Regions from separate parts of the Prochlorococcus sp. ALOHA_ZT_50 genome, predicted to be linked through region 4. Evidence: predicted binding sites of a transcription regulator. Region 4 holds the regulator's gene; each other region holds the start of a gene.
The links. The regulator NtcA, encoded in region 4, controls nitrogen genes in cyanobacteria. The targets are predictions, from matches to a motif close to GTANCNNNNGNTAC.
Positions count from the first base shown of each region.

Region 1: MK115_RS05370 (NarK family nitrate/nitrite MFS transporter) is a predicted target of NtcA. The motif match lies at 1,796-1,809, and genes of this name have one in related genera.
Region 2: MK115_RS06500 (DUF3155 domain-containing protein) is a predicted target of NtcA. The motif match lies at 1,813-1,826, and genes of this name have one in related genera.
Region 3: MK115_RS02485 (DUF4278 domain-containing protein) is a predicted target of NtcA. The motif match lies at 2,507-2,520, and genes of this name have one in related genera.

Region 1 is NZ_JAKVCI010000015.1:19,571-28,052, reverse strand. Features, by position in the region: gene MK115_RS05380 (GTP 3',8-cyclase MoaA) at 1-1,053, opposite strand, end outside; gene MK115_RS05375 (molybdenum cofactor guanylyltransferase) at 1,043-1,648, opposite strand; gene MK115_RS05370 (NarK family nitrate/nitrite MFS transporter) at 1,867-3,420, shown strand; gene MK115_RS05365 (molybdopterin oxidoreductase family protein) at 3,456-5,567, shown strand; gene MK115_RS05360 (nitrate reductase associated protein) at 5,577-6,038, opposite strand; gene moaC (cyclic pyranopterin monophosphate synthase MoaC) at 6,146-6,625, shown strand; gene MK115_RS05350 (molybdopterin molybdotransferase MoeA) at 6,638-7,900, shown strand; gene MK115_RS05345 (molybdenum cofactor biosynthesis protein MoaE) at 7,895-8,347, opposite strand; gene MK115_RS05340 (MoaD/ThiS family protein) at 8,340-8,482, opposite strand, start outside.
Region 2 is NZ_JAKVCI010000020.1:20,800-29,281, forward strand. Features, by position in the region: gene MK115_RS06490 (adenosylcobinamide-GDP ribazoletransferase) at 1-573, shown strand, start outside; gene MK115_RS06495 (sensor histidine kinase) at 551-1,687, opposite strand; gene MK115_RS06500 (DUF3155 domain-containing protein) at 1,940-2,308, shown strand; gene MK115_RS06505 (alpha/beta hydrolase) at 2,305-2,922, opposite strand; gene purH (bifunctional phosphoribosylaminoimidazolecarboxamide formyltransferase/IMP cyclohydrolase) at 2,956-4,509, shown strand; gene MK115_RS06515 (DoxX family protein) at 4,511-5,071, opposite strand; gene MK115_RS06520 (4-hydroxy-3-methylbut-2-enyl diphosphate reductase) at 5,175-6,371, opposite strand; gene MK115_RS06525 (ammonium transporter) at 6,460-7,920, opposite strand; gene sfsA (DNA/RNA nuclease SfsA) at 8,100-8,482, opposite strand, start outside.
Region 3 is NZ_JAKVCI010000008.1:20,621-29,102, reverse strand. Features, by position in the region: gene lepA (translation elongation factor 4) at 1-196, opposite strand, end outside; gene MK115_RS02500 (malate:quinone oxidoreductase) at 252-1,748, opposite strand; gene MK115_RS02495 (NifU family protein) at 1,819-2,064, shown strand; gene MK115_RS02490 (hypothetical protein) at 2,087-2,344, opposite strand; gene MK115_RS02485 (DUF4278 domain-containing protein) at 2,600-2,773, shown strand; gene MK115_RS02480 (methyltransferase domain-containing protein) at 2,851-3,645, shown strand; gene MK115_RS02475 (aminotransferase class V-fold PLP-dependent enzyme) at 3,682-4,857, shown strand; gene MK115_RS02470 (SDR family NAD(P)-dependent oxidoreductase) at 4,886-5,590, opposite strand; gene MK115_RS02465 (UDP-N-acetylmuramoyl-L-alanyl-D-glutamate--2,6-diaminopimelate ligase) at 5,672-7,207, opposite strand; gene MK115_RS02460 (glutaredoxin family protein) at 7,217-7,519, opposite strand; gene yidD (membrane protein insertion efficiency factor YidD) at 7,524-7,760, opposite strand; gene rpsD (30S ribosomal protein S4) at 7,856-8,464, shown strand.
Region 4 is NZ_JAKVCI010000044.1:335-6,280, forward strand. Features, by position in the region: partial or broken gene MK115_RS08780 (phosphoglucosamine mutase) at 1-100, opposite strand, end outside; gene MK115_RS08785 (thioredoxin domain-containing protein) at 238-783, shown strand; gene thyX (FAD-dependent thymidylate synthase) at 787-1,419, opposite strand; gene dcd (dCTP deaminase) at 1,421-2,014, opposite strand; gene MK115_RS08800 (cob(I)yrinic acid a,c-diamide adenosyltransferase) at 2,019-2,600, opposite strand; gene ntcA (global nitrogen regulator NtcA) at 2,800-3,534, shown strand; gene MK115_RS08810 (DUF3084 domain-containing protein) at 3,574-4,539, shown strand; gene MK115_RS08815 (RuvC family protein) at 4,540-4,977, shown strand; gene MK115_RS08820 (DUF3146 family protein) at 4,958-5,215, opposite strand; gene pth (aminoacyl-tRNA hydrolase) at 5,219-5,821, opposite strand.

The DNA of each region.
Region 1 (8,482 bases), on a different contig from region 4:
AAGATATGACATTGATGGATGAATTTTTTGATTTTTGTCAGTTGTTTTCTCTAATACTTTAAATCGATCTTCACTATAGTTATCTTCTCTAGCTTCCCAAATGCTCTTGATTTTATTTTCCAATTCATGGAGATTAATTGGTAGAGACAACCATGGGTTTAGATTTATACCTTCATTAGAAAAAAGACATGTATAAGCATAACCATCGCTAGTTATCCTCAATCTATTACAGTCTGAACAAAAAGGATTACTTATTGAAGAGATTGTACTTACAAAACTATTTGAATCACTCATGTACCATCTATTAGCAGTTTGTCCCTCCTTTCTTCCGTAGTCTTTTAATCGATGTTTCTTCTTTAATAGCCTAATAATTCTTTCAGAGAAAAAAACATCTGATGGCTGCCAATTATTAGATATCCCTACGTCCATATACTCAATGAAACGAATTTCTATAGACCTTTTTTTTGCAAAATCAACTAATTCAAAAATTTGATTATCATTAATCTCTTTTTTTATAACTGCATTTATTTTTAATTTCCCCGCCTTTGGATTAAATCCAGCATTAATTGCATGATCTATTCCTTCAAGGACAGTAAATAATTTTTCTTTGCCAATAATTTTATTTTCCTCTCCAATCATGTTTGAAAAAATATCAGGATCAATCGCATCTAAACTTACTGTTATGCGGTCTAAACCATTTTTAAAAAGCTCATTAGCTTTTTTCTTAGAGAGCAAATATCCATTTGTGGTTAGAGAAATATCCTGTAAATTAGCTACTGGATTTGATTCTTCTAATCTTTGCGATTTAATTTCATAAAGAAGTTCATCTAATTGAGAACTCAATAAAGGTTCTCCTCCAGTGATTCTTAAAGAATTTACCCCTAATCGACAACTGACTAAAATTAACTTTTTAAATTGTTCAATATTTAAAACATCCAAACTATAGTTCTCAGGCTTACAGTAAATACACGAAAAATTGCAATTTTGTTTAAGAGATAACCTTAAAACTTTTAACTTTCTTTTTCTATTATCCTCCAATTGCTTAAATCCCATTATTCATATTTAAGAATTCTCTCTTGGAATTTATATTAATTAAATCTCCATTTTTTGCATAGAAATATTTATGGGGAATTTGATCAACCCATCCGAGAAAATTTTTCTTCCCAGAGGATAACTTTTTTTTTAATTTAAAATGATTTTCTTCATTGATGGGATAAATTCCGAATAATGGTTGTGCAAAAATTCCATCATGGGATATTAACGCAAAATTTTGATTTTCTTCCCATGATTTAAAAAGTGAATAAATTAATTTTGTATTCAAATTAGGCATATCGACTGGGACAATTAGGATATTTTTAGTAGTTTTTTTAAAAGATGAAAAAATTTGTTCTATACAAGTTAATGGTCCATCAAAGGGTTGGGCATCTGAAATAAACTCAACATTATTGCTTTTATCAACTTCCTTTAAATGAGAAGTATAATTTGTTATTACAAAAGTCTCTAAATTAAGGTTATTTAATATTTTTATTTTGTGAGTCAGCCAATTTCCTCCTTCATGATGTTTAATTAGTGCTTTATCAGATCCCATCCTTGAACTCTTGCCACCAGCCAAAATGAATGCTTTAAATTTTTTAAGTTTTATTTCCATAACTTAGGCAATATTTTTCCACGAGTACTTTATGTATCGGATAATACCAATAATCAGATTACTAATTTTCCCCAATTTTGATTTTATTAGTGCTGACTATTAATTCTAGCCTTTTAAAAAAGTTGCATTTCTTAAAAACTAGATTTCGTATTAAATAATACAAATGAATGCATTGATCGAAATATAAATTGCTTAAAAATTAATCTCGAAAAATTTTCATGTTAAGTGACGTTTGGTCTTTAAATGGCAGATATAGAACTCTTCACCTCACCTGGTTTGCCTTTTTCCTTACTTTTGTTGTTTGGTTTAACCTCGCACCTCTTGCAACTACTGTTAAAGCCGATTTAGGTTTATCTGTTGCTCAAATTAGAACAGTAGCAATATGTAATGTCGCTTTGACTATCCCTGCAAGAGTTTTGATTGGAATGTTATTAGATAAATTTGGCCCAAGAAAAACTTACTCAACAATTTTGATATTTTCTGTCGTGCCATGTTTATTATTTGCTAGTGCTCAAGACTTCAATCAACTTGTTATTGCGAGATTGCTTTTATCAATAGTAGGAGCAGGTTTTGTTATCGGAATAAGAATGGTCTCTGAGTGGTTCCCTCCGAAAGAAATTGGTTTGGCTGAGGGAATATATGGAGGATGGGGAAATTTTGGATCTGCTTTTTCTGCTCTTTCTCTTGTTGCCGTAGCTGGATTCTTGTCTTTTTCAGGAGGGTTTGAGTTACCTACTGGAGCTGTACTTAATTGGAGGGGAGCTATTGCTCTTACAGGAATTATTTCTTTCGTTTATGGAATTATTTATTTCTTTAGTGTGACTGATACACCTCCAGGAAAACCTTATCAAAGGCCTGCAAAAACAGCTGGTTTAGAAGTAACGAGTATAAGAGATTTCTGGGGTTTAATTGGAATGAATGTCCCATTCGCAGCAATTCTTTCAGTCCTATGTTGGAGACTTCAAAAAGTAGGTTTCCTTACTTCATCTACTTATCCAATAGCCTTAATCGCAGTTTTAGCTTGGTTTATTTTCCAAACTTGGGGAATTATAAGAACGAATATTGAATTATTAAATGGAACTAAAATTTACCCTAAAGAAGATAGATATGAATTCAAACAAGTAGCGATCTTGGAATTAACTTACATTGTAAATTTTGGATCAGAATTGGCAGTAGTTTCAATGCTTCCTAGTTTCTTTGAATTTACATTTGATTTACCTAAAGCTGTAGCCGGAATTCTTGCATCATGTTATGCATTTGTGAATTTAATAGCTAGACCTGCCGGAGGATTGATATCTGACAGAACAGGCAATAGAAAAAATACAATGGGATTCCTAACTATGGGATTAGGGTTTGGATATCTATTGATGTCTTTAATAAAACCTGGAACTTTTACAGGATCAGCAGGAATTCTTATGGCTGTATTTTTAACGATGCTTTGTTCATTTTTTGTACAATCTGGAGAAGGTTCAACTTTTGCTTTAGTACCCTTAGTTAAAAAAAGAGTAACAGGACAAATAGCTGGATTGGTTGGGGCTTATGGAAATGTTGGTGCGGTAACTTATCTAAATATTTATAGCCTTTTACCTTTATGGATGGGTGGAGGTAAAGATCCTTCTCCAGAAATAATTGCTGCTTCAAATAGTGCCTTCTTCCAAGTTTTAGGTATAGCAGGATTAATAGTTGGATTCTTCTGTTATTTCTTTTTAAAGGAACCTCAAGGATCATTCGCGGATGCTTATGAAGGCGAAAAAGCTGAAAATTATGTTTAACCAATAACTATTTAGATATTTATAAAAGAAATTTTATGAATTTTACTAAAAGTCAATGCCCATATTGCGGTGTTGGCTGTGGTTTAAAAATGAAGCCTAAAAGTTCGGTTTCTGATGATAAATGGTTAGTAAGTGGAGATAGGGATAGTCCTTCAACTCAAGGTAAATTGTGCGTAAAAGGAGCAACAGTATGTGAGACTTTAAAAGACGGGAGATTAAAAGAACCACTTTATAGGGAAAATTTAAATGAAGAATTTAAAGAAATTTCCTGGGACGAATCATACGAAATTCTGAAAGAGAATATTTTGAGTTCTATAAAAAATTATGGACCTGATTCAATAGCTATGTATGGCTCAGGTCAATTTCATACTGAAGATTATTACGTAGCCCAAAAGCTTCTCAAGGGAGCAATAGGCACAAATAATTTTGATGCTAATTCAAGACTATGTATGAGCTCAGCAGTAGCTGGATATAACAGAAGTTTTGGCTCTGATGGCCCACCTTGTTGTTATGAAGATATTGATCATTGCTCTTTAATTTTATTAATAGGGACAAATACTGCAGAATGTCATCCCGTTCTTTTTGATCGAATTAAAAAACGTAAAAGAAATGTAAATGATAATTTAAAAGTAATAGTAATTGATCCAAGAGAAACTGAAACTTCATCCATAGCAGATTTTTACTTACAAATTTCTTCTGGAACAGATCTATTTTTATTTATTGGGATTGCGAATTATCTTTATAAGAATCAATTAACTGATCAAAATTTCATTGATAAGTCGACCGAAAGCTATTTTGATTTTGTAAAACATATACAAAAATGGGATTTAAAAAAAATAAGTGAAATTTGCAATATATCCGAGAAAACAATTATTGATATTGCAAAATTATGGGGAGAAAGCAAAAATGTTCTAAGTCTCTGGTCGATGGGTTTGAATCAAAGGCAAGAGGGTACAGCAGCAGTAAATGGGCTAATAAATCTTCATCTAATGACCGGCCAAATAGGCAAAGAAGGTTCTGGTCCTTTTTCCTTAACTGGCCAACCAAACGCTATGGGTGGGAGAGAAGCTGGAGGACTATCGCACCTTCTTCCAGGATATAGGTTTGTAAAAAATAAAATAGATAGGAATGAAATTGAAAAAATATGGGGGTTCCCTGAGGGAAAGATATCTGCAAAACAGGGTCTATCTGCATTTGAACAAATAGAAGCTATAAAAAAAGGATCTGTGAAAATTTGGTGGATTGCAGCTACGAACCCTTTGGTTAGCATGCCTAATTTAAACTTTGTAAAAAAAGCACTTTTAAAATGTCCTTTAATTATCCTCAACGAATCTTATGAACAAAGTGAATCAATTAAATATGCTCATCTAGTATTGCCCGCAGCTCAATGGAGCGAAAAAGATGGTGTTATGACAAATTCAGAAAGAAGAGTAACCCTTTGCCCATCTTTCAGAGAATCGAATAAAAATTCAAAACCAGATTGGCAAATATTTGCTGAATTAGGACAGAAGATAGGCTATTTCAAACAATTTGAATATGAATCTTCATCGGAAGTTTATGATGAATTTTTAAAAACTACTACAAAAAGATTATGCGATATGAGCGGATTATCATATCAATTATTAAAAAATCATGGTCCTCAACAATGGCCTTATCCTAAAGGCAGCGTACCTAGTACATCTTCAAAAAGATTATATGAAGATGGTTATTTCCCAACTGAGACTGGCAAAGCAAATTTTTGTATTGATGATCCTATTGGGTTGGCTGAACCCCCTTCAGATGAGTACCCACTAATTTTGACAATTGGAAGATATCTAAGTCAATGGCATACAATGACAAGAACTTCTAAAGTTCAAAAACTTACAAAAAAGAATCCAGAACCGTTATTGGAAATTAATTCTAAAGATGCTTTATCTTTAAAAATCAAAAATGATGAAATAGTAAAAATTAAATCCAAAAGAGGGGAAGTTCAAGCAAAAGTTCAGATTACTGACAAAATTAAAGCAGGTACAGTTTTTTTACCAATGCATTGGGGTTTTAGTCAAAAAAATATGTGTGAAGTAAACTCTTTGATGCATGAAAAGTCATGCCCGATATCAAAACAACCGGAATTAAAAGCATGCTCAGTAATAATTGTTCCAAACTAGGCAATAATCTTATTTCAGAATCTCATCAAATGCTCTATCCAAATTGTTGTGTTCATGACTTGGTCTAACTAATTTGCAAAAAGCAAATCTATCTAATTCGTTTAAATTTCTCCATTTTTCAACTGAAATATTAATTCCCCTTGCTAGTGCCGATTTTAAAACTTGGTCAGGAACTTTATTTTTATTTTGCCAAGGTTGATTAATTGAAATTTCTATTTCTTTTGCTTCTCCATATTTTGAATTAGATGTAATTTCTTTTAAAAAAGTTTTTAAATCAATGAGATCGTTTTTTGAATCTGGCCAATCTACTATCTTATTTTTTTCAATTAAATTAAAATCTTGCCAATGAGTAAGTTTTAATTTTATTCCAATTAAATCAAGTTTCCTTCTTACACATAAAGGAATGCATCTTAAGTCTTTAATAAAATCATCCTCGAAATTAAAATAATGATTTGATTGACTGTTAACCAAAATTAAATTGATATTTTATTAATAAATTAATGCTAAGTATAAAAAATTGATATTAGCTTTATTAAAAATTTTATTTTTTGTATTATTGAATAAATTGCTAAATGGAAATGGATAAATCTTTAACTCATATTAATGAAAGGGGAGAAATGAACATAGTTGATATTTCAGATAAAGTAGAAACTAAAAGAGAGGCTTTAGCAGAAGGATATATTAATTTAAACAAAGAAATATTAGAAAAAATAAAAAATGAAAAAATTAAAAAAGGTGATATTTTTGCAGCGGCTAGATTTTCTGCAATAAATGGTGCAAAAAAAACCTCAGAACTTATTCCTCTCTGTCATAATTTATCATTGAATAAAATCACAATTGATTTTGAAATTTGTGAATCAATGAAAGCAATTAAAATTATTGCTTTTTGCAAATCTCATTCTAAAACAGGTGTTGAGATGGAGGCTCTTACATCAGTTTCAATTGGTCTTCTCACTCTATATGACATGCTCAAAGCTTTAGATCCTTTTATGACTATTGATAATATTCGCCTTTTAGAAAAAAAAGGTGGTAAAAATGGAATATTAAAAAGAAGTTAAGTACTCACAATAATGGGAATTGATATCAATAATCAGGGTCTTTATTTAAACGATGCTATTAAAAAAATCTTGGAAGAGATGGATACTTTAATAGTGAATAATGAAATTTTACATAAGGAAGAGATCAATTTAGACGAAGCACTTGGAAAAGTTTCTATGGAGGAAATCTTATCTGAGGAAGATATGCCAGGTTATAGATCATCAGTTATGGATGGATATGCGTTAGGAGAATCAACTAAAGGGAATAAATGGAAAATTGTCGGAGAGTCTTTTCCCGGAAAGCCATTTAATGATCTTCTTAAAAAAGGTGAAGCTGTAACTATTAGCACAGGTTCATTTGTGCCAGATAATTGTTTTTCTGTGATACCTCAAGAACAAGTTTCTTTAGAATTTTTAAACGGAAATGAGTATATTGTTAAAAAAGAAACATCATCTAATAACTCTTGGATTAGAGAAAAAAATGATCAAGTATTTAAAGGTGAAATATTAATCAAGAAGGGGGTAAAGATTACACCTGGGATTTTAAGTAAATTAGCAAGTTGTGGGATAAAAACTATAAAAGTTAGTAAAATTTCTAAATTAGGTTTACTAATTACTGGAGATGAACTTATCAAATCAGGAACTGCAAGAAAGAAAGGAGAAATATGGGAAAGTAATAGTATTTTGATAAAATCAATTGCAAAAAATCTTGGATTTGAAATTAATGAAATTCATATAGAAAAAGATAATTATCAAAATATTAAAAATTCTCTTAGAAATATTTCTGAATTTAATGATGTGGTTATTTCAGTTGGTGGGATATCAGTGGGTAAAAAAGATTTTTTAAAAGATATTATTAACGAGATAGGAGAGATTAAATTTTGGAAACTATTTTTAAAGCCAGGAAAACCCTTTGCTTTTGGATTGATAAACAAAAAAATTCCTTATTTTGGATTACCTGGGAATCCCGTTTCAGCAGCTATTACTTTTATCCAACTTGTTTGGCCCGCACTTCAGAAACTTGAAGGAATTACTAATATTGAATTCCCTCTTAGGATTAAGGTTAAGCTGAATTCTGATTTGAAAAGAAGAAAAGGGAGACCTGAATTGCTTAGAGGAAAACTTATCGTTAATGAAGAAGGTGAATTAATTGCAGATATTTCTGAAGAACAATCCTCATCAAAGATTAGTTCAATATCTAATTCAGATTTATTAATAGAAATACCTTCTGAAATTGATTTTTGTCAAAAAGGAAATTTATTATGGGCACAACTTTTAAAAAATAATTTTTTATAATTTAAACCCTAAGTCAGTATTCTTTTTTACCCATGAGGATCCTTTGAAAGTCCATTCTTTTTTCCAAAAAGGAACTTTGTATTTTGTAAATTCAAGTATTTCTTGGAGATATTTATTTGCAATGCCTCTATGATTAGCACTTACTGCTATTAAAATAATAGGCTCGTTAGGGTAAATGAAACCTATCCTGTGCAAGAGAAAAATACATAAATCATCCTGTTTTTCAGAAATTTTCATTAAATATCTTTTAATATAATTTTCGGTCATTCCTTTATAATGAACAATTTCTAGTTTCTTTAAATCATTTCCAAATTGATCAAAGGGCCTTACTCTCCCAATAAAAAATGAGTTTGCTGAATTTTTATTTACCTTTTCCCAAAGTTCGAATTCTTTATAAGGATTAAAAGTCTCTTCTAGGATTTTAAATTTTATTCTTAAATTATCCACCGGTAAACATTGGCATAAATGCCACCTCATCATCCGGATTAATCATCGCATCCATATCTGTAATTTCTTGATTAATAGAAACGATAATATTATCTTGCGGTAAATTAGAATTAATTAAATTCCATACAGAAAAAA
Region 2 (8,482 bases), on a different contig from region 4:
GCATTAATTTGTTTGGCTTCAGGATATTTAATTACTGGTGGTCTACACATTGATGGTTTAATGGATACTTTCGATGGTATTTTTGCGGGTAAAAAGAAACGTTTAAAAGCCATGAAAGACAGTAAAGTTGGTTCCTTTGGCGTTCAAGCTTTAGTTTTTATAACTTTAATTCAAATTGCTTGCATACTGAAAATTCAAAACCTAATAATTTTTGTTTTACCTATATGCTTATTTTGGGGAAGATTTTCAAATTTATTTTTTATAGAAAAGTTTAAATATATGAGTTATAAGAAAAAATCTATTAGTCACAAAAAGTTTTGGAATGGATTTAAAAAAGAATCTTTGATCTCCATTATTTTTCTTTTAATTTTCATTGCATACCAATTTGTTTCAATTACATCCCAAGCAATATTAATTAAATTTTTAATTCTTATTTTGATTGGTATTTTTCTAAGCTATTCTATCCCAAACATACTGGGTAATAAAATTGGAGGCTTCAATGGAGATGCCTGCGGTGCAAGTGTTGTACTAGTTGAAACTGCAATGTTGTTTATGCATGCAATTCTTTTATAGGTAGTTCTAAATAGAAAATATTTTTCTTCTTAAGATTTTTTGATTTCTCAGTATTATCAATCGAGTTATTTTCCAGCAATCTCAAATCTCCTCCAATTTGTTTTGCTAATTTCCTCGCCAAAAAAAGTCCCACACCAGTGCCGTCCTTCTTTTTAGCGGCAGATCCTCTAAAACCTTTTTCAAAAATTTTCTCGTTTTCATTTTTGGTTATTTTTTTACCATCATCAAATATACAAAGTCCATTACTCGTAATTGCGAGTCCAATTTCAGCATCTTTTTGGGCATATTTAAACGCATTTTCTAATAAATTGGCCACAATTTCAGCAATTACAGCATATTTTGCCTTTAATGGCGATAAAGTCCAATCTGGCCAAAGAGAAGGTTCAGTCCAATCTCTATTCTCTAAGTCCGCATTAGCTTTACCCCTTTCTAATATTGGCCTCAATAAACTCTGAACAGTTATTACCTTTTTATTATCTAAATTTGGTGGTAATAATAATCTTTCCTCTCCAATTTCTAGAGGAAGTTGAATAGGTGAATTTAATTGCGCAAAAGAATCCATATATTGATTAATTTGTTTTTGCTCTATTATCATGCGTTCGACTATTTCAATAGAGTCATCATCTGAACCAAGTCTTTTTATTAGTAATTTTGCATATGTCCTAATAGCAGCCAATGGATTCCTTAATTGATGGATAATGACATTCACCTGATTTTTTAAATAATTGATTTCTTCATTTTTATTTTGACGTTCTAATTCGATAGAGACGCATTTAGCTAAAGATATTGAAAGCGCTTTTAATCTAGAATCAAGAGATACTGGCCAATTCCCCCCTTTCAAATCAGTTTCTACCCTAAGGACACCAAGTAGAATATCGTTTTCTTGAAGCGGGTACCATCTTCTATTAGGCGATGAAACTTTTAGTGAAGGATCATCTTCTATTGATGTAAGTAGCCTATCAATTTGTGGCCATTGACCAATCATTTCAAAAGATGCTTTAGTTCCTTGCTTAGCTGAAGCAAGATACATAACTAAATTAGTCACGCCCATTGAGCAACCAAAACTCTCTAGCTGTTTTAAAATTAATTCTTCAAATTTTTTTGAAAGATTCATGATTAATGAAATTTTGAGAAATTTTTTTAAAAAAAACTTGAAAAAGGGCTTGTAAAATATGAAAAAAGTATTAAGATATATAAAGAGGTCTGACTTTAGCCAGCCTTAAATATGAATATTTAATCATATTTTAAGCTACATCAGGGGTTGATGGGTCCTCTATGTAATTTGAAGTGAATTTAAAATCACATATATAAGATTAGTAAAAATAAATAAGACTAATCTCATTAATAATTTCAGGAGTACCAATCAATGTCAAAAAAAAGAAAAAGAATCAGCAGAAGAAGATTGGCTGGCCAAAGAGTAATGGCACATGTACCTATTTATCATATCGAAACTGGCAAACATAAACCAGTTACAGCAGCAAGAAGATTCATAGCTGAAAATGGTCTCTCTGCGCCTTCAGTTTTCAATGTCAGAAGAAATGAACACACCACCGATAGATTTTTTTGGGGTGAAAAAGGGTTATTTAGCGCCCAATATGCTGAAGAAAATCATTTTCTATTTCCATCACTAAAAGTTGTAGTTGAAGGAATTGGTGAAGAAAAAATATTTGAGGGTCTAGAACTTACTGCAGATGATTGGGAAGAGATTGAAGAATATGAATATGCTTTTGTTTAAAAAATATTACTTATATTTGAACTTATAAAATTAATTAAATTTGAATCAATTTGATGAAATCCATCGAATTCTAATAATTCACAAAATTTAGAAGACTTACTCTTTACCTTTTCATAAATAGTCCTAGAAGCATCTATAGGCACAACGTCATCAAATAAACCATGACTAATAATCAATGGCGAGAATTTTTCTCCTGGGGCCCAGTTGGGGTGAGGATAACCACTACAAGCAACAATTAATCCAAAATTTAACTTAAATCCCGCATCAATTGCCATTGCCGCCCCCTGAGAGAACCCCAACAAAATTGTTTTTCTTAGTGGAATCTGATCAGTATCAAATTTTTTTAATGTAACTAAAAGTTTATTTACTTCAACCTCAGCTCCATTCCAATCATGTGGGTATAATCCATACCACTGTCTTCCCTGACCGCTTGGGTGTAATCCAGGAGCCCTCAAAGAAATTACCTCAAAATCAAGATTTATTTTTTCAGTCATCTCCTTTCCAAATGTTAAAAGGTCATCTGAATCAGCTCCCCAACCATGCATCAAAATAATTCTATGAGTTGCAGTTTGAGAGCTAATCGAGACAAATTCATGATTGATAGCATATTTCATGTTTATATTCTTAAGTAAGTAAACTTTCCCATAATGTCTCCATTAGCTTTAGTAAGTGTCTCTGATAAAAAAAATATAATCCCATTTTGTAAGGAATTGGTAGAGCAATTTAATTATAAAATTCTATCAAGTGGAGGAACTGCCAAACATCTTATAGAGGCAAAAATTCCAGTTATTAAAGTTGCAGATTTTACTAATTCTCCAGAAATTCTTGGAGGAAGAGTTAAAACTTTACATCCAAAAATACACGGGGGAATATTAGCTAAAAGAACTGATGAGGAACATAAAAAAGATATAGAAGCTAACAATCTTGAGTTAATTGACTTAGTAGTTGTAAATTTATATCCTTTTAAAAAAACTGTAGATCAGGGAGCTAAATGGGAAGATGCTATTGAAAATATCGATATCGGAGGGCCATCTATGATTCGTTCTGCAGCTAAAAATCATAAAGATGTTTCCGTTTTAGTAGATCCTAGTCAGTATCAAAATTTTCTTGAAGAAAGTAAAAAAGGTGAATTGAAAGACTCATATAAAGCAAAATTAGCCCTTGAAGCTTTTCAACATACAGCAGACTATGACACTGCAATATCTAATTGGATAAGAAAAGAAAGAGATTTACAATCTTCCAAATATATTGAATCTTATCCACTAATCAAAACCTTAAGATATGGGGAGAATCCACATCAAAAAGCTTTCTGGTATGGTTTAAGTAACATTGGATGGAACTCAGCAGAACAATTACAAGGAAAAGACTTAAGTTATAACAATCTATTAGATCTAGAGTCGGCACTTTCAACAGTTTTAGAATTTGGCTACACAGAAAAAGATGAACTTGCAAACGACATGTTTGCCTCTGTTATTTTAAAACACAATAATCCTTGTGGTGCCTCTATAAGTAATTCAGCTTCTAAAGCATTTTTGAATGCTTTGGAATGCGACTCTGTTAGTGCATTTGGAGGAATAGTTGCTTTTAATTCAAATGTTGATAGTGAGACCGCAATTCACCTCAAAGATATTTTCTTAGAGTGTGTCGTCGCTCCATCTTTTGATGAGGAAGCTTTAGAAATTTTAAAAGTTAAAAAGAATTTAAGAATTTTAAAGTTTTCAAAAGATCAACTTCCAAAAAAGAATCAAAATTCTACTAAATCAATAATGGGAGGATTACTAGTTCAAGATACTGACGATAGTGAAGAAAAAACTGAAAATTGGATTTCAGTAACTAATAAAAATCCGAGTAATCAAATTAACTTAGATCTAAATTTTGCATGGAAAATTTGTAAACACGTGAAATCTAATGCCATTGTTATTGCAAAAGACCAAAAAACTATTGGTATTGGAGCTGGACAAATGAATAGAGTTGGAGCAGCAAAAATTGCATTAAAAGCAGCTGGAAGGTTATGTTCTGATGCTGTCTTGGCCAGCGATGGGTTTTTCCCATTTGCAGATACTGTAGAACTAGCAAATGAATATGGAATAAAAGCTATTATTCAACCTGGAGGAAGTCTAAGAGACCAAGAAAGTATTGATATGTGTAATTCAAAAGGAATCTCAATGGTATTTACGCAAAAAAGGCACTTTTTACATTAAATTATGTTGATTTTGGATAATATGTAATCTTGTTAGTTTTTCTGAATAAAGATAGCCTGCCTGGACCTGCACATAGAAAGTAGAGAGAAATAGCCCCATATATAAAAGACAATTCGAAAGCATAATTATGACCTTCAACCACTGCCAGAGGAAAACCTTCTAGTCCAGTATCAAGGAGATGAAAATAAACTGCAAATGCCATGGTGGAGAATAGACCAAGAGAAGAAAGCCTCGCAAAAATCCCTAAAGCCAATCCTACTGGGCATACCAATTGAGTAATTGCTGCTCCAAAAGTCCAAATAACAGGATCACCTGGCAAAAATGGGAAGTACTTACCAACTACAAACTCAGCAAAACCCTGCGGATCCTGAAGTTTCTCAAGGCCATGATGAATCATCAAAGCACAAAAACCTATTCTTAAAACAAAAATCGATAGTTCTCCAAGGATATTTACTTCTGACCCTGAAGATGAATTAGCAACTACAACTTCAACTTTTTGGGGCGCTTTAGTTCTATTCATACTTGCAGTTTGAACCTGATTAGTTTGTGCTTTGTCTTCCATACTTCATTAATTTTTCATTATTCTAGTTAATAAAGTAGATCTTTTGGAATTATCTGACTAATAAATTAAAAAAACTAAGCAAATTTATAAATGAATAACAAATTCAGGAAGCAATATCAATTAACTTTTCAATAACATCTGCAACAACCTTATCAGGAGTGGATGCACCTGAGGTAATTCCAACATTAATTTTTCCACTAGGTAGAAAATTATTTTTAAGTTCTAATTCTGATCCTAGTGGTTTATGAAATATTGAGTTTTCTTTAACTGATATCCTCTCTGGCGTATCAATGTGAAAAGAAGAAATATTTTTAGTAATTGCTATTTCTTGTAGGTGAGTAGTATTAGAAGAATTGAAGCCTCCAATAACTACTAAAATATCAAGGTCTTCATCAACCAAAGAGAACATTGCATCTTGCCTTTCTTCAGTTGCATCACAAATAGTATTAAAAGCTAAAAAGTGACTATTTAAGTTTTCTGGTCCAAATTTCTTTAACATCGTCCTTTCAAAAACCTTTCCAATTTCCTCAGTCTCGCTCTTAAGCATAGTTGTCTGATTTGCAACTCCCACTCTATCTAAATCTTTATCAGGATCAAATCCATTAGAACAAGCTTTAGCAAATTTGTTCATAAACTCATTTCTATTACCTCTCCCCAGAATATATTCAGATACGTAGTTCGCTTCTTCTAGATCAAGTACAACTAAATATTTACCTGCGAATGAACTTGTAGCGAGAGTCTCTTCATGTTTAAATTTTCCGTGAATAATAGATGTGAAAACATGTTTTTTATGTTTTTCAACTGTATGCCAAACCTTAGAAACCCATGGACAAGTTGTATCAATGATATGACAACCTTTCTCATGCAAGAGTTTCATTTCTTGAACAGTAGCTCCGAAAGCAGGAAGTATAACAACATCCCCATTAGAAACTAAAGAAAAATCTTTAATTCCATTTTTAGCTGAAATGAATTTTACATTCATTTTTCTTAAATGATCATTAACCGAGGGATTATGAATTATTTCGTTTGTTATCCAAATATTCTCATTTGGGTAATGTCTTCTAGTTTCATAAGCCATTGCTACAGCTCTTTCAACTCCCCAACAGAAACCGAAGGCTTGGGCCAACTTAATATTTAGTCTGCCTTTAGTGTAAGTAAAACCATTATCCCTAATAGAACTTATCAAATCACTTTGGTAAGCTTCTTCTAACGCTTGAGCTCTTTTTGTTGGAGAATCGAAACCCCTTCTATTGTATCTATCAGAATGATGAAGGGATCTTCTAAAAGCTTGAGTATCCATCTTCCTATATTACAACGTTTTAAATAATTTTTCGTAAAAAAAAGAAACCTGACATAAGTCAGGTTTCTTAAATCAATTTTCAGTTAGATTATTTAGCAGATGCAAAGTCTGGATATGCTTCCATTCCATGCTCTCCTATATCTAAGCCTTGAGTCTCTTCCTCTTCAGATACTCGGATTCCACCGAATAATCCTCCAATTACAGACCAGGCAATCCAGCAAGTAACTAGTGTCCAAATAGCATAAGCTGCGGCACCAAGAGCTTGAACTAGAAGAAGGGTAATACCTCCACCATTGAACAATCCCATACCTGCTCCATCACCTTGTACAGCTGTACCCCAAAGACCGATAACTACAGTACCCCATACACCACAAACTCCGTGAACAGAGAATGCACCTACAGGATCATCGATCTCAGCGGCATCAAGTGCTGCAACAGAAAATACAACGATAATTCCGCCTACTAGTCCTGCGAACCAGGCTCCAGCAAGAGTCATATCACCACAACCAGCAGTGATACTAACCAAACCAGCAAGGATTCCGTTAATTATCATTGTAAGATCAGGCTTACCAGAAGTTAATGTTGAAACAATAGTTGCACCAATAGCTCCAGCTGCTGCTGCCAAAGTAGTTGTTACAGCAACATATGGAACCCATTGATCCATAGCAAGTTGAGAACCGGGGTTAAATCCGTACCAACCTATCCATAGGACTAATGCACCTAGAGTAGCTATAGCCATATTGTGTCCTGGCATAGCCTGTGGTTTCCCATCAGAGTATTTGCCAATTCTTGGTCCAAGAAGCATAGCTCCTACAAGACCCGCCCATGCTCCAACTGAGTGAACAATTGAAGAACCAGCAAAATCAACAAAACCTAAAGAATCAAGCCAACCACCATTCCATTTCCAGCTACCAGCAATTGGATATATAAATGCAGTTAATACAACAGCAAAAACAACAAATTCTCCAAATTTAACTCTTTCAGCAACAAGACCGGAAACGATAGTTGCCGCAGTTCCTGCAAAAGCAGACTGGAACAAGAAATCAACAGTTGGGACTAATCCAGCATCAGTTACCATATCTGCAGTAACTGTTGGATCAAAAAATAAGCCTCCAAAATAAAGCCATCCGTCAGCAACACTTCCTCCGTACATTAATGAATAGCCGATAAACCAATAAGAAGTTACAGCTAGAGCAAATACAAAGAGGTTTTTAGCAAGAATGTTAACAGCGTTCTTAGAACGGCACATACCTGCCTCAACCATAGCGAAACCGGCGTTCATAAAGATCACTAGAATAGTAGCGATCAAAAGCCATAAATTGTTAGCAAGAAAAGCTGCATTCAACTCAGGTAAATCAGCTGCGTGAGCTGAAAGATTAAAAATACCTAAACCAAACAAAGCTAGGGGAACAGTTGCAAGCCACAACATAGAGCGGTTTGAACTAAATCCTCGAATACTCCTCAAAAGGAGCATAGGTCCATTAACAAGACTTGCATCTTGAAGTTTGGACCTAGAGCGCCTTTGAGGCGTTTGCAAAGCAGTGGTCATAAAAAAAAATTAGATCTGCAAAAAAACAGTTTTACTGTTTCCTTTCAAATTTAAATTTATTCAAAAAACTTATCCGTGTCTAGTAGTTGTTTATACCATTTTTATAGTTGCACCTTAAAAAATTATTTGTTAAATTTAAAAATTATTTTTTTTGGATTTCAAAATATCAAGTTTTTTGGCTATTTTAAAGGTTTAATTCCATTCCATGATACGTGATCTTTATGAAATTCAAAAGAACATGGAATAGTTATCATTCCTACACTTAAAGATTCTCTAAAAAGACTGCCGTATAAGGGATCTGCATCATCTCCAGGGGCAAAAAAACAAGCGTCTTTTCTTGTAATACAAAGTACTAAAACACTTTTACTTTCAGGAATTAATTCCTTTAATTCTATGAGGTGTTTTTGGCCTCTTTTCGTTACTGTATCTGGGAATAGAGCTACATTTTCTTTAATCCAAGTCGTATTTTTAACCTCTATGTAAATGTTACGTTTATCAGGATTTGAAGATTTTGGAGTTAAAAAAAAGTCAATTCTGCTTTTTTTATCTTTTCCATAAGGAA
Region 3 (8,482 bases), on a different contig from region 4:
TCCTAGCGGCCTGTAACTTGATAGTAATTCCTCTCTCTCTTTCAAGATCCATACTGTCCAAAAATTGTTCTTGCATATCCCTTTGCTGCACAGTACCAGTATCTTGAAGCAACCTATCTGCAAGGGTAGATTTACCATGGTCAATATGAGCGATTATGCAGAAATTTCTAATTTTTGAAACCGATATATCAGTCATATAGAAAGAAAAATTCTCCTCTTATTACATCTTGATTAATATTAGCTAATTAGAATTATGGATGGAAACCAAAAATGGAATTATTTCTTTTTTTAATTTCTTTTATGAAGGTACTGTAATTTTCAGAGACTGATAGTTCTGGATAAATTAAGTCATTTATTTTTTTCTGAAGATTATGCTTATCGTTTAAAAATAAAACAGATTTTTCTAGAACCTCAACCATAATTGAAACCGCAGTACTTGCTCCCGGAGAGGCTCCCAACAAAGCAGATAATGATCCATCAGATGAATTTACAATCTCAGTTCCAAATTTCAAAGAACCACCACCTTCAGTTTTTTTAATTATTTGGACTCTTTGACCAGCATTCTTTAAATACCAATCAGAAGGATTAGCTGATGGCATCATATTCTTTAAATTCTCAACTCTTGAGTTATGGTTCTTTAATGATTGTGATATTAGGTAATTAATTAAATCGTTGTTCTTGAAACCAACGTCTAACATAGAAAAAATATTATTCTTTTTAATTGAACTAAATAAGTCAAAGTATGAACTTTGTTTTAGAAATTTCGTTGTAAATCCAGCAAAAGGTCCATATAAAAGAAGTTTTTTATTATCAATCCATCTGGTGTCTAAATGAGGCACAGACATTGGTGGCGATCCAATATCAGCTTTACCATAAACTTTTGAGTTATGTTTTTCTGTTAGATCTTTTTTCTCGCAAATAAGCCATTTCCCACTAACAGGAAATCCACCATAACTTTTTGCTTCTGGAATTTTTGATTTTTGTAAATAATTAATTGTTTTTCCACCAGCACCAAGAAAAACGTAGCCAGTTCTAATTGAAGTTTTTCTACCTTCAGAACTGATTTCTAGTTCCCATTGTTTTTTATCAATTTTCTTTAAATCTACTAATTCTGTTTTGTATCTAATTTCAACATTTTTGTTTAAGGAAACTAATGACAAATACTCTTTAGTTAAAGCCTCAAAATTAATATCAGTTCCTCTACCTATTCTGGTAGCAGCAATTTGAGTAGATGGATTTCTATCTTTTGTTATTAGAGGAGCCCATGATGAAATTTCATCAAAAGATGTAGAAAATTCCATATCGATAAATTCAGGATTTTCGGTCATTTTCTGAAATCTTTTTTTTAAAAAAGAAATATTATCCTGACCAGACACAAAGCTAATATGAGGAATAAATTTTAGAAACTTCTTAATATCAATTTTCCCTGCTTCATACAATGAGGCCCATAAAGACATGGATGTTTCAAAAGAACGATTTATTGAGAGCGCTTTATCTATTTTTAGATTTCCTTTTTCATCTAAAGGGGTATAGTTTAATTCGCAATTAGCCGCATGTCCTGTACCTGCATTATTAAAAGCGCCAGTACTTTCACTTCCTGGAGCATTTAATTTTTCTATAATAAGAAATTTTATATCTGGTAAAACTTCTGAAATTAGGAGGGCTAAAGTACTACTCATTATCCCTGCTCCTACTAAGACTGCATCAAAGTAGCTATTGTCATTAGTGGGATTTTTAGATGAAGTCACAACAGAAAATTATCTTTTTTGCAATTAATCAGATTTCTTTCTAGGCTTATTATAAAGTTAATCCAAAATTATGAGTACTGAAACACTCTCGCTGACAAACGAAAATGTAGAAAAAGTCCTTGACGAGCTAAGACCTTTTTTAATTTCTGATGGAGGTAATGTAGAGATTGCAGAAATAGATGGTCCAATTGTCAAAGTCAGACTTCAAGGAGCATGTGGTAGTTGCCCAAGTAGCACTATGACTCTCAAAATGGGTATTGAAAGAAAGTTAAAAGAAATGATTCCTGAAATAAGCGAAGTTGTCCAGGTTTTATAAAAATTTTTAACTGAAATATATATTATTTAGTTTTTAATTCCTTCAACAAAGATGATTCCATATCAAGGCAATCAATTGGAAGTCCTTGACCAATAGCGATTAAAAGAGGTGCAAGAATTCCTAAAGTAAAAACTAAATTTGATTGGCTTACATCATATTTACTCAAAGTAAAAGTTATCAAATAAATAATTGAAAAATAAGCATGTAGTGAAAAAAATTCTTTTGGCTTTAACACTGGCCACCTTAAAGTATTTCCCAAGAAATATAAAAAACCTGTCATAAATAAATAGTTACATGAAGATTAAACCAAATATAAACATAAACCTTTTTAGAGACTATTTATAAAAAAATTTACCTAAGATAATAATTAAAAAAACATTAAATCTTCGTTTCTATTTGTAAAAGCTAGACATGCAGTTAAAAATACGCTTATAATAATTTGGTAGCAATCGCTACTTTTTCGTTCACCCTCATTTGAGGGCGCAGTTCGAGTCATACCATGGAACGGGGGATGGCCGTGTTGTCACATCGAAACATGACTACTTTAACTTACAGAGGTAAAAACTACGTTCAAAACAAAGAAGCTGCTAAAAAGCAACTTGTTGAACTTACCTACAGAAGAAACGTATACACCAACAGAATGGATGACGCTTCTTCAAGTAATGAAAAAGCAGAATTAAATTACAGAGGTGTTAATTACACTAAATAATTTAATTAAACAAATTAAAAGCCCCTTTTTCAGGGGCTTTTTTTTTGGCTATATTTATCAAGAGTCCTTTAAAAAATATGTCTGAAAGTTGCTGTAATACAAACACATCGAATAAAGCACCTAATCAATTCGATCATAAAGATGCGATTCAAGAAAGATATGGCTCAGCCGCACAAGAAAAAGAAAGTTGTCTTTGTACACCAGTTGGGTTTAATCCCGTTTTACTTGAAGCAATTCCTCAAGAGGTTATAGAAAGAGACTATGGGTGTGGTGATCCAACAAAATATGTTCAAAAAAATGATATAGTCTTAGATCTTGGAAGTGGTAGCGGCAAAAATGCTTTCATTTGTGCCCAAATTGTTGGGAAAGAAGGGAAAGTTATTGGAGTTGATCAGAATCCTGACATGCTTTCTTTATCAAGATCAGCCTCTAAAGAAGTTACAAAAAATATAGGTTTCAACAATACAGAATTTCTAGAAGGTTCAATTGAAAAACTTGATGAATTAGATAAAGATTTAAATCCATTAATCGCAGATAAATCAGTTGATATTATTTTAAGTAATTGCGTTTTAAACTTGGTAAGTCCAGAATCTAGAAATAACCTTCTAAATAACATAAAAAGAGTTTTAAACGATAATGGAAGAATTGCAATTAGCGATATCGTCTCTAACAAAAAAGTTCCTTTAAGATTGCAAAATGATCATGATTTATGGACAGGATGTATTAGTGGAGCATGGTATGAGCCAGAGTTTATAAGTGATTTTAAAGAACTAGGATTTAAAAATTTAAAATTTGCAGAAAGGAGTGCTGAACCTTGGAAAGTAATTGAGGATATTGAATTTAGAACAGTAACTTTAGTGGGCAATATTTAAAAAAATTCAAGAGTTGAAAATATAATATAAATTTCCATGAGAAATAATCTAAGAGATCAAATACCCGCATTAAAAAATAAGTATTATTTCAACTATGGCGGTCAAGGACCATTACCAAAATCTTCTCTAGAAGCAATAGTTAAAACTTGGGAAATTATCCAAGATTTAGGACCATTTACCAATGATATGTGGCCTTTTATTTACAAAGAAATATTGACCACAAAAAGAATCATTGCGCAAAAATTAGGTGTCAATTCAAAGAATGTAGCTTTTACCGAAAATATCTCTTCCGGTATGATTTTGCCCTTTTGGGGAATAAAAGTAGAAGAGGGAGAAGAGTTGTTAATAAGTGACTGTGAACATCCTGGAGTAGTGGCTGCAAGTCGAGAATTTTGCAGAAGAAATAAATTAATATTCAAAATTTTGCCAATCCAAAAAATTAAAAATCTAAACGACGAAAATATAATTTTAGAGATTTTGAAAAATCTAAATAGTAAGACTAAGATCCTAATTATTTCTCATATCTTATGGAACTTTGGATATAAAATTCCTTTAAAACAAATTTCTATCGAATTAAAAAATAATCGAGAAGATTCTTATTTACTTGTTGATGGTGCTCAAACCTTTGGGCACATAAATATTGAAAAAGAAGTTTTTTATTCTGATTTATATTCAATAACTTCTCATAAATGGGCATGTGGACCAGAAGGACTTGGAGCCATTTATGTCTCAGATAGATTTATTCATGAAACAGATCCAACAATAATTGGTTGGAAATCATTAAAAAAAGAACAAGGCATTTATGAGCCTTCAGATAATCTTTTTCATGATGATGCAAGGAAATTTGAAATAGCTACCTCTTGTATTCCTTTACTTGCTGGGCTCCGGAATTCTTTAGATCTTTTGGATAAAGACTGCCATGAAAAAGAAAAAAACAAAAATATCAAAAAATTAAGTGGAAAACTTTGGGATGAATTAAATCAATCAAAGGGTGTTGAATTAGTTTTAGAAAAAAAATATTTAAATGGGATTGTTAGTTTTAATATCGAAAATATTAAAGATAAGGATAAATTTGTAAAGAAACTTGGAGAAAAGAAAATTTGGATTAGAGTTTTAGAAGATCCAAAATGGTTTAGAGCATGCGTACATCAAATGACTACAGAAGCTGAGATTGATTTACTTGCTAGAGAAATAAAAAAAATATTGACTTAAAGATCTATTGATATAAAAAAAATTTAGTTTACCAAGGTATCTCCGAGTTGTCCCATGCAATAAATTTTCCTGTAGATTCTGGTGATTGATTTTTAATAATATTGATCAAGAATTGGGAGGATTTTTCTTTACTAAATAATTTATGTTCTGGAACAAATTTATGAAAAGGTCTAGATAAATCAGTATCTACTGTTCCTGGATGAAGCAATGTGATAGTAGCCTTTGGGAAACGTCTAGCCCATTCAATACTTAAAGATTTAAAAAACTGATTTTGCGCAGATTTTGCAGCTCTATATGAATACCAACCTCCAGTTTGATTATCTCCAATGCTACCAACTCTTGCACTTATACTTGCAAAATTAAAATCAAAATCTTTTGGTATAAATTCTTCAATCGCTTTAGCTAATAAAATAGGAGAAAAGGCATTTATTGAAAAACTTTCCATCATATTTTTTTTATCAAGATGTTGTAATCTTTTTTCTGGTTGAAGAGAATCACTATGAAGTCTACCTGTAGCATTAACAACTAGCCTTAATTTTGAAGGATGATTTGATATTTTATTTTTCAACTGCAAAAGGGATTGAGAATCCTCTATATCTAATTCCCAAAAAGAATTAAATTCACTTTTTCTTCCACACAAAACAACATCTAAATCTTTTTCACTTTCATTCAGATCTTTAGCTAGTTGTGTTCCAATTCCACCTGCGCCTACAACTAAGGCTAAGCCTTTCATTTTATTAAAAATAACTCCATTGATTCTAAGAAACTTTTCTTGTGATTTGCGTAAAGATCTTTCTTATTTGATTAGGAAATTTTATTGAGATTTATTTTTTTCTTTTAATAATTTATAAGCTATTTTTCTATCATCAAAATTAATAACTTTATCATTGAGAATTTGGTAGTCTTCATGTCCTTTTCCTGCAATTAAAACAATATCTTTTTTATTGGCAAATTTAATAGATTCATTTATTGCTTTAAATCTATCAATTTCAATTGTTATTTTTTCTCTTTTTTTTATACCCATCAAAATATCATTTACTATCTTTTGGGGTTCTTCTGATCTTGGATTATCTGAAGTTATAAAAAGTTGATCAGAAAACTCTTCAGCTATTGATCCCATTAAAGGCCTTTTACTACGATCACGATCTCCGCCACAGCCAAAAACAGTTATTAGTTTCCCTTCACAAAGTTTTTTAATTGATTGCAAAACTTTTTTTAATCCATCAGGAGTGTGGGCATAATCAACAATTACTGTTGGAAGAGATCTTGAAACGTCATTATTATCAATTTGTATTTTCTCCATTCTCCCAGGAGCACCAGGGAAAGATTGTATTAACTTTGATAGATCTTTTAAAGAAAAATTAAGTTTATACAAAATTGTTATTGCTTGAATCGCATTCATTAAATTAAATTCACCGACAAGTGGAACAAAAAGTTGAATTTTTTCCCTAGGTGTATGAAAAATACAGGTGGAACCACTTTCAGTAAATTTTTTATCTGTTACGAAAAAAAAATCATCATTTTCAAATTCACTTTCAGTAATCTTTGTAGAGACTAATAAAGATCTTTTTTCAAGATCAGATGATAATTTAGATATCCAATGGTCATCATGATTTAATACACAAATCCCATCTTTTTCTTTTAAGTAAGGTGGGAAAAATAATTTTCTTTTTGTTTGAAAATATGATTCCATATCTGAGTGATAATCAAGATGATCTTGAGTTAAATTAGTAAAAATAGCCGCCTCAAATTCGCATCCTGATATCCTGTTTTGAGCAATAGAATGAGAACTTACCTCTAATATCGCGAATTCAGATTCTGCCTCAACAGCAGCATTTAATTTCTTTTGAAGTTTATCGGCGAAATCAGTTGTATGAGAAGCCACTTCTGAGAAGCCAGGCCATCTATTAAACAAGGTCCCAAATAATGCAGTCTTTTTCCCTAATTTTTTTAAAAGATATTCCAATAAAAAAGTAATTGTCGTTTTTCCATTTGTACCCGTAACACCAATAAGTTTAAGTTTTCTTGAAGGCCTATTCCAAAACTCAGCGACTATTTGACCAAAAATATAATCTAAATTATCCTCTATAACCAAAATCCTTTCTCGATCAATAGATCCAATTTTCTCTTTTGCAGCAGACCCAATAATGGCAGCCTCTGCACCATTTTCAATTGCCTCAATACAATATTTTCCTCCATCAACATTTAAACCAGGCATACCTAAAAATAAAGTTCCTTTTTGTACTTCTTTAGAGTTAAAAGAAATATTATTGATTTCATGATCGATTAAATCTAATGAAGGAATAATTCCTACCAAATCTAAAAGTTTATGTAATTTTATAGATCTCATATAAAAAAATTATTTCTCCAGAATGGTACTAATATTTTTTTGAAACCAATTCTTTAATTGATCATCTTTTAATCTTGGAGAAATGCGAGGCAATTCTATGATCTCCTCGGACCTAATTCTTTCAACAGCAATAACAGGTACTTCATAATCATATTTTTTATATTTATCTTTATATAAATCGACCCTATCAATATCAATTTCTTTAAGCTCCTCTAGATTAGGGAATAACTCATTAAGATTTATTTTTGCCAGTTTGTTTTTTAATGAATCACAAAGGCAACATCCCTGCCTAACAAAAATAAATATTTTCATTCATTTAGTCAGGCACAGGGTCACATCCACAGGGAGTTAAAGGATGACATCTGCTTAATCTTTTTAAAGTTAACCACCCTCCCTTCCAAGGACCATGTCTAGTAATTGCCTCATATCCATAAGAGCTGCAACTTGGAATAAATCTGCATCTTGGTCCAAAAAAAGGAGAAAACCACTTTTGATAAAACGAAATCATAAAAAGAAGTATAGAAGTAATTGATTTATTAATAGTTTTGAACACTTTAATGATGTAAAATAATATTTCCAGTAGTAATTAGTTTAATTGAATTTAATCAATTATCCAATTTATTGCAATTTTCTATTTAATTTAAAATTATGTCAAGATACCGCGGCCCCAGATTAAGGGTTACGCGTCGCTTGGGAGAACTACCAGGTCTCACCAGGAAAGCTTCAAAGAAGTCTAATCCTCCAGGTCAGCACGGCCAAGCCCGTCGCAAGCGATCAGAATATGCAATTCGTCTAGAAGAAAAGCAGAAACTTAGGTTTAATTATGGAGTTTCTGAAAAACAACTAGTACGTTATGTAAAAAAAGCTAGAGCTCAAGAAGGATCTACAGGAACTAACCTACTAAGACTTTTAGAAAACAGACTTGATAATGTTTGTTTTAGATTAGGTTTTGGAGGTACCATTCCAGGCTCAAGACAATTAGTAAATCATGGCCATGTAACCGTTAATGGAAAGGTTCTTGATATTGCTGGTTATCAATGCAAATCAGGCGATGTAATCGGAATTAAAGAAAACAAAGCAAGCAAAAAACTTGTAGAAGGTAATATAGAATTCCCTGGTTTAGCAAATGTCCCACCTCATCTTGATTTAGACAAACCTAAATTAACGGGAAAAATAAATGGGAAATGCGATAGAGAGTGGGTGGCTCTTGAAATAAACGAACTACTAGTTGTTGAATATTATTCAAGAAAAGTTTAATACTACTTTTCTTTGGAT
Region 4 (5,946 bases):
AAGTCGAACCTAGAGCATATCCTACTTTGTAGGCTAGAGAATAAGTTATCTCTTCATTAAATCTTCCTCTTATTCCATCAGTTCCAAAGATTGATTGCATAATTAGATTTCAGGAATCAAAGAAATTTTGATAATTATTCAGTTCTTATTTTATCAGTTGATTAAAAGCTTATAGATTTCAATTCTCTTTATTTGTTTAACTTATTTAAGATGTTTTTAGTAAGTAATTTCTTAATAGTGCAATCTGAGAGTCGAGAGCAAATTTTAAAACATTATTTTAAAACAATACTTATTTTAATCATATCTATTGTTATCATTTCACTGTTTTTGTTTAGAAATTTCTTTTTTAAATCAACTTATCTTCTAAAGAGTTTTGGAGAATTATCTGTTGACCCTGAAATAGCTTTTACAAATAATAAGCCTACATTTCTGGAATTTTATGCTGAGTGGTGTGAAGTTTGCAAAGAAATGGCTCCACAAGTTTCTGCTTTTAAAGATGAATACGAAAAAGATATTAATTTTGTTTTTTTAAATGTTGATAATCAAAAATGGGGTAATTACATCCAAAAGTTTGCAGTCAATGGGATTCCTCAAGTTAATCTTTTTGATAAAAAGGGTAATCTAATATCTACTTTTATTGGTAAACAAGATGAAATAAAAATAAGAGAATCTATTAATAATTTAGAAAAAGAAGAGAATCCCTATGAGGAAATTATTAATGCTGAATTTTCAATAATTCAAGAAAATAAAAATAATGAGGTTAATCCTCGTAGTCATGGATAATTTTTACCATTCTAAAGATTTTGATACAATCGGAAAACTTTTTTTAAAAATAGACTTGCAATTTTGGGCGATAGACTTGTGTTCTTTTTGGGTACCGTGAGCTGATCTTAAATGAATGTAATGGATCCACGATCTGCATGATCCAGACATATAGATTCTTGTTGGAGTTGCTAATGGTAAAACAAATCTCGCACATTCTTTGGCTACGCCTTCAGCAAGTAAATCTTCATATAATTCTGAAGCAGCCTGAAAATGTAAACCAATTTTTTCATTGAATCTTTTTTTTAACTCATCAGGGAGATCAGGAATTGAATTTTGCCTGTTTTTAAAATCTTGACGCCTTAACTCTGGTAAGGGAATATTACCCAATTGAGAACTATCTGCATATCTCTGTGAAAATTCCTGGAAAGTAAATGATCTATGTCTTAAAATTTGGGCAGCGATTCCTCTGTTAGTTTCTATTTGCAAGGTCATAAATGACTGTTCAAAAACACTCCAATGTTCATTTTTAATGCAATAACTCAATAATTTCGAATAGTCTTCATTTTCCTGATTTTTTGGATTACTAACTCTTGCAATGTAAGCCATTGTTTTTTCTGCATCAGGAGTTAGCGAAATTAGTTCAACTTTACTCATTTTAGATCTTTGCAAGAGTTACTTTTTCTGGTTGGTTTTGATATTTACCTCTTCTATCTTCATAGGTTGTAGAGCACGGATCACCTTCAAAAAAGAGTAGTTGGCAAATACCCTCTTCAGCATATATTCTGCAATCTGCACCTGAACTATTACTAAACTCTAAAGTTAGATGACCTTCCCACCCTGCCTCTGCGGGCGTTGTATTAACAATAATTCCAAGTCGTGCATAAGTACTTTTGCCTATACAGATTACAGTTATATTTTCTGGCACTTTCATCTTTTCTAAAGCAACTCCTAAACCATAGGAGTGAGCAGGAAGAATAAAAAAGTCTCCATCATTATCATGGTGAAGAACAGTTTTTTCTAAATTATTAGGATTAAACTTTTTGGGATTCATCACAGTACCAGGGATATGTCTGAAAATTAGGAATTCTTTTGATGAAAGTCTTAAATCATAGCCATAAGATGAACATCCGTAACTCAAAACTGGCTTTTGTTTATTGTCAGGCTCAAGATGTCTCACCAAATTTGATTGAAAGGGTTTTATCATACCTTCCGAAGCTTTTTGATTTATCCAGAGATCATTTTTTAGCATTGTTTTATGAGCGAAGTTCGGTAATTTGGTTAGCCATTAATAATAAATCTTTAGGTATATCTGTACCAGTAAGGATTACATCTCCTGATATAAATCGGTTTTCAAGTGTTGAAATCAAATCATCTTTATCGATAATTTTCATGTCAATAGCTAAAAAAATTTCATCAAGTATGATTTGGTCATTCTCTCCAGACTGTAGTTCTTTTTTACAAAAATTCCATAATTCAATAGTAGATTCATGAATAGATTTTTTTAAATTTTTATTATTTTCAATTGCTTCAGAATTATATTGATCAAAGGAATGTGATGATCTTACCCAGGTTAAATTACCGCATAGCTTTACTGCATTATCAACTCCTTGCTTGACTCCTCCCTTCATGAATTGTATTAAGAGCACTTTCCTGCCAAGAGCAGCATTTCTTAGAGAGTCTCTAATGATAGATGTGTAGCTACCTCTATATGAAGATTGATAGATTTGAATTTGTCCGTTTTGTGGAATTCTTTTTAGATTAATTTTGTTAGCAGTATTTGTTTTTACAACATCAAGATTACCTTTGGAATAAATATGAGATGAACTAATTACCATTATTTAGATTCTTTCTACATGCAGTATAATTAGAATCTATTGACGCTGCATATAGTGTAATTTTACTTAAAAAAGGGTTAAGCAATTTGAAACTGACTGAAAAAAGCTTGTTGATAAACTGATAAGAATTGAAAATTGTTACTGTTGATACAAGATATTTTAGGGTGTCTCCTTAAATTTTTTAATAGTCAAGATATTTATGATACCTGCTTCACGAGGATTCAACCGCTTTAGTTCGCAACAATCCGGACAAAGTAAAATTAACTCTGTTGGAGAACGTTTTCCAATCAATAGAACTTTAATGGAAGTTATTAAAGGTCTAGATGGTGCAAGCACAGAAATGGTTGAGAGATCTAAAACAATATTTTTCCCTGGGGACCCTGCTGAAAGGGTTTATCTTATAAGAAGAGGAGCAGTAAGACTGTCAAGAGTTTATGAGTCAGGTGAAGAAATAACTGTTGCTCTTTTAAGAGAGAATAGTCTCTTTGGTGTTTTATCTCTTCTAACAGGCCATAGATCTGATCGTTTTTATCATGCCATAGCATTCACAAGAGTTGAAATGATAACAGCACCTGCAAATTCTGTTTTAAGAGCTATAGAGGAAGATGCATCAGTAGGACTATTACTTTTACAGGGGCTTTCAAGTAGGATCCTGCAAACTGAAACAATGATAGAAACTCTTACACATAGAGATATGTCTTCTCGTTTAGTAAGTTTTTTAATGGTTCTTTGTAGAGACTTTGGAGTTGCAGGTGAAAAAGGTATTACGATAGATTTAAGGCTTTCACATCAGGCAATTGCTGAAGCTATTGGTTCTACAAGAGTAACCATTACAAGATTATTGGGAGATTTAAAGGATTCAGGGCTTCTTAATATTGAAAGAAAAAAGATCACAGTGTTCGATCCAATTGCTCTTGCAAAAAGATTTAATTGATTCATCATAAATTATGATGTACTGAGTATATGCAAAAGTGTGGCTTGGATTTTAATTGTTTTTTTAATATTACTAGGGGGATTAATTGCACCATTTGGGGATATTCTTGGAACAAAGATTGGTAAAGCAAGATTTAGTATCTTAAAATTAAGACCGAAAAAAACAGCAACTATAATAACTATTATTACTGGTGGGTTTATTAGTTCAATATCAATAGGGTTATTGATTTTAGTAAGTGAAGAATTCAGACAAAGGCTTTTTGTTGATATTCCTTTTTTGCAAAAAACTTTAGATGAAAGTAAAAAGGCTTTAATCCCTTTACAGGAAGAGCAAGAGGAACTTGAAGGTAAAATTATTCAAAAAGAAAAGGAGTTAAATCAATTAAAAAATAATATTAAAGAATTTAGGAGAGGAAATATTGTTATCAAAAGAGGGCAAACTTTATTCATTGCTGAGATTAAATCTAGCTCAAATGTAAAACTAGACTTTATAAAAATCTATAATGAAGCTGATAAATTTGTTAGGAAAATTGTTACCCCAAATAAAAAAGAAGCAAAAAATATTCTTTTGTGGAGACCTAGTGATATTACAAAAATTGAGACAATAGCTTCTAGAGGCGGCGACTGGATTTTATTAATTAAATCAGCAACAAATGTTTTAAAAGGGGATAATTATGTTTTTGTATCTCCTGATTTATTAGAGAATAAATTTATAGTCAAAAAAGGGGATGTTATTACAAGTTCAATTCTGGGAGAAAGTGATTTAAATCTTAAATCAATAAATTTAAAAATTAAATCATTGCTTAGAGAAACAAGGGATGAAATTAAGTCAAAAGGATCACAAGTTAGTGAAATTAATACAAATGGAAATTTTGTAAAAAAAATTAGAGACTTTCTTCAAGAAAATCAAAATATCAAATTTAAGTTAGAAGTAGTATCTTTGAGAGATAGTAAAACTGTAGAACCCATAGTCGTTGAAATCAATATTTTAAAGATTGCATCTTAAATGCCTAGAGTTATAACTATTGATCCTGGGAAAAGTAAATGCGGCTTAGTATTAGCTGAAATAAGTGAAAAAAAAGTTTATAAAGCGATTATTCTTAAAAGTGAATTACTAGAGAATTATGTCAGATATTTAATTGCCGCTGAGGACATATCACAAATTATTATTGGCAATGGTACTACCAGTAAAGAAATCAGAGAAAAACTATATTTTTTTAAAAAAGAAATAATAACTTTTGAGGAAAAAAATACTACCTACAGGGCTAAAGCAAGATATTTCGAACTTTTTCCAATTAGTGGTCTGAAGTTTTTAATGCCTAGAGAGGTTTTTATTCTTAATAAAAACCTTGATGCGATATCAGCTTTGATAATTTTAGAAGATTATTGCAAAATGAAGTTTACTTTGAATCAAAATATAGATTTTAAAACTTGGCTGAAATAGTGAACTTATATTCATTCCCTGCTTCTAGTTCATAATCTTTTTTCAATAAAAATCTCAATAAGGCATCCTCAATTAATGCTCTTCCCAAAGGTGGATTTACCTTTAATAGACCTTTATTAAAGGAGTATGTAAAAGTCCATTTAAATTGACTAGCTTCCACAACCCCCTGAATTTGCTTTTTTGAGAAGCAATATTCCTTAACACTTACATTTGCAATAGTTTCAGGTTTTGAACGCATTTCTTAAGGTTGGTCTTTGTCAAAAGAATTTAATTCATTAATTATATATTCTTCTTTTTTAGTATTTAGTTGTTCGAGGGATTCTATTACTCTCTTATACACTTTATCCAATATTGATTTTTCTTCTAGAGAAATATTTCCTAATACATGTGAAATGGTATTGAAATTATTTTTTCCTTTTATTAGAGGAGGTGACCCAATACCAATTCTTATTCTCTTAAAGTTTTGTGTCTGTAATTGTTCAATGATGCTTTTAAGCCCGTTATGTCCACCTGAGCTTCCTTTTCTTCTAAATCTTATTTTTCCAAGGGGAAGATCTTTATCATCGACTATTATGAAAATCTGATCTAAATTTATTTTGTACCAATCAACTATTGCTCTGACAGCATCACCACTGTTATTCATAAACGTATTTGGTAAAAATAACCTGAAATTAGAATCATTGATTTGAAATTCTGAGCAGGAACTTTTAAGCTTATCTTTTAATAAAAAATTTGAATTATATTTTTTCGAAAAATTTTCAAGCAGTAAAAAACCTATATTATGTCTACTTTTTGAGTATTTTTTACCAGGATTTCCTAATCCAATTAAAAATATTTCTTTCATTGTTTATTTCTAAATCTCTTTTTGTTTGAGAATTATGAATATATACAAACTATAACTAATTAATAAAAACAAAAATTTAAAAAAAAAATTATTTGGCAATTTTCACATTAACCAAATAATTTTTT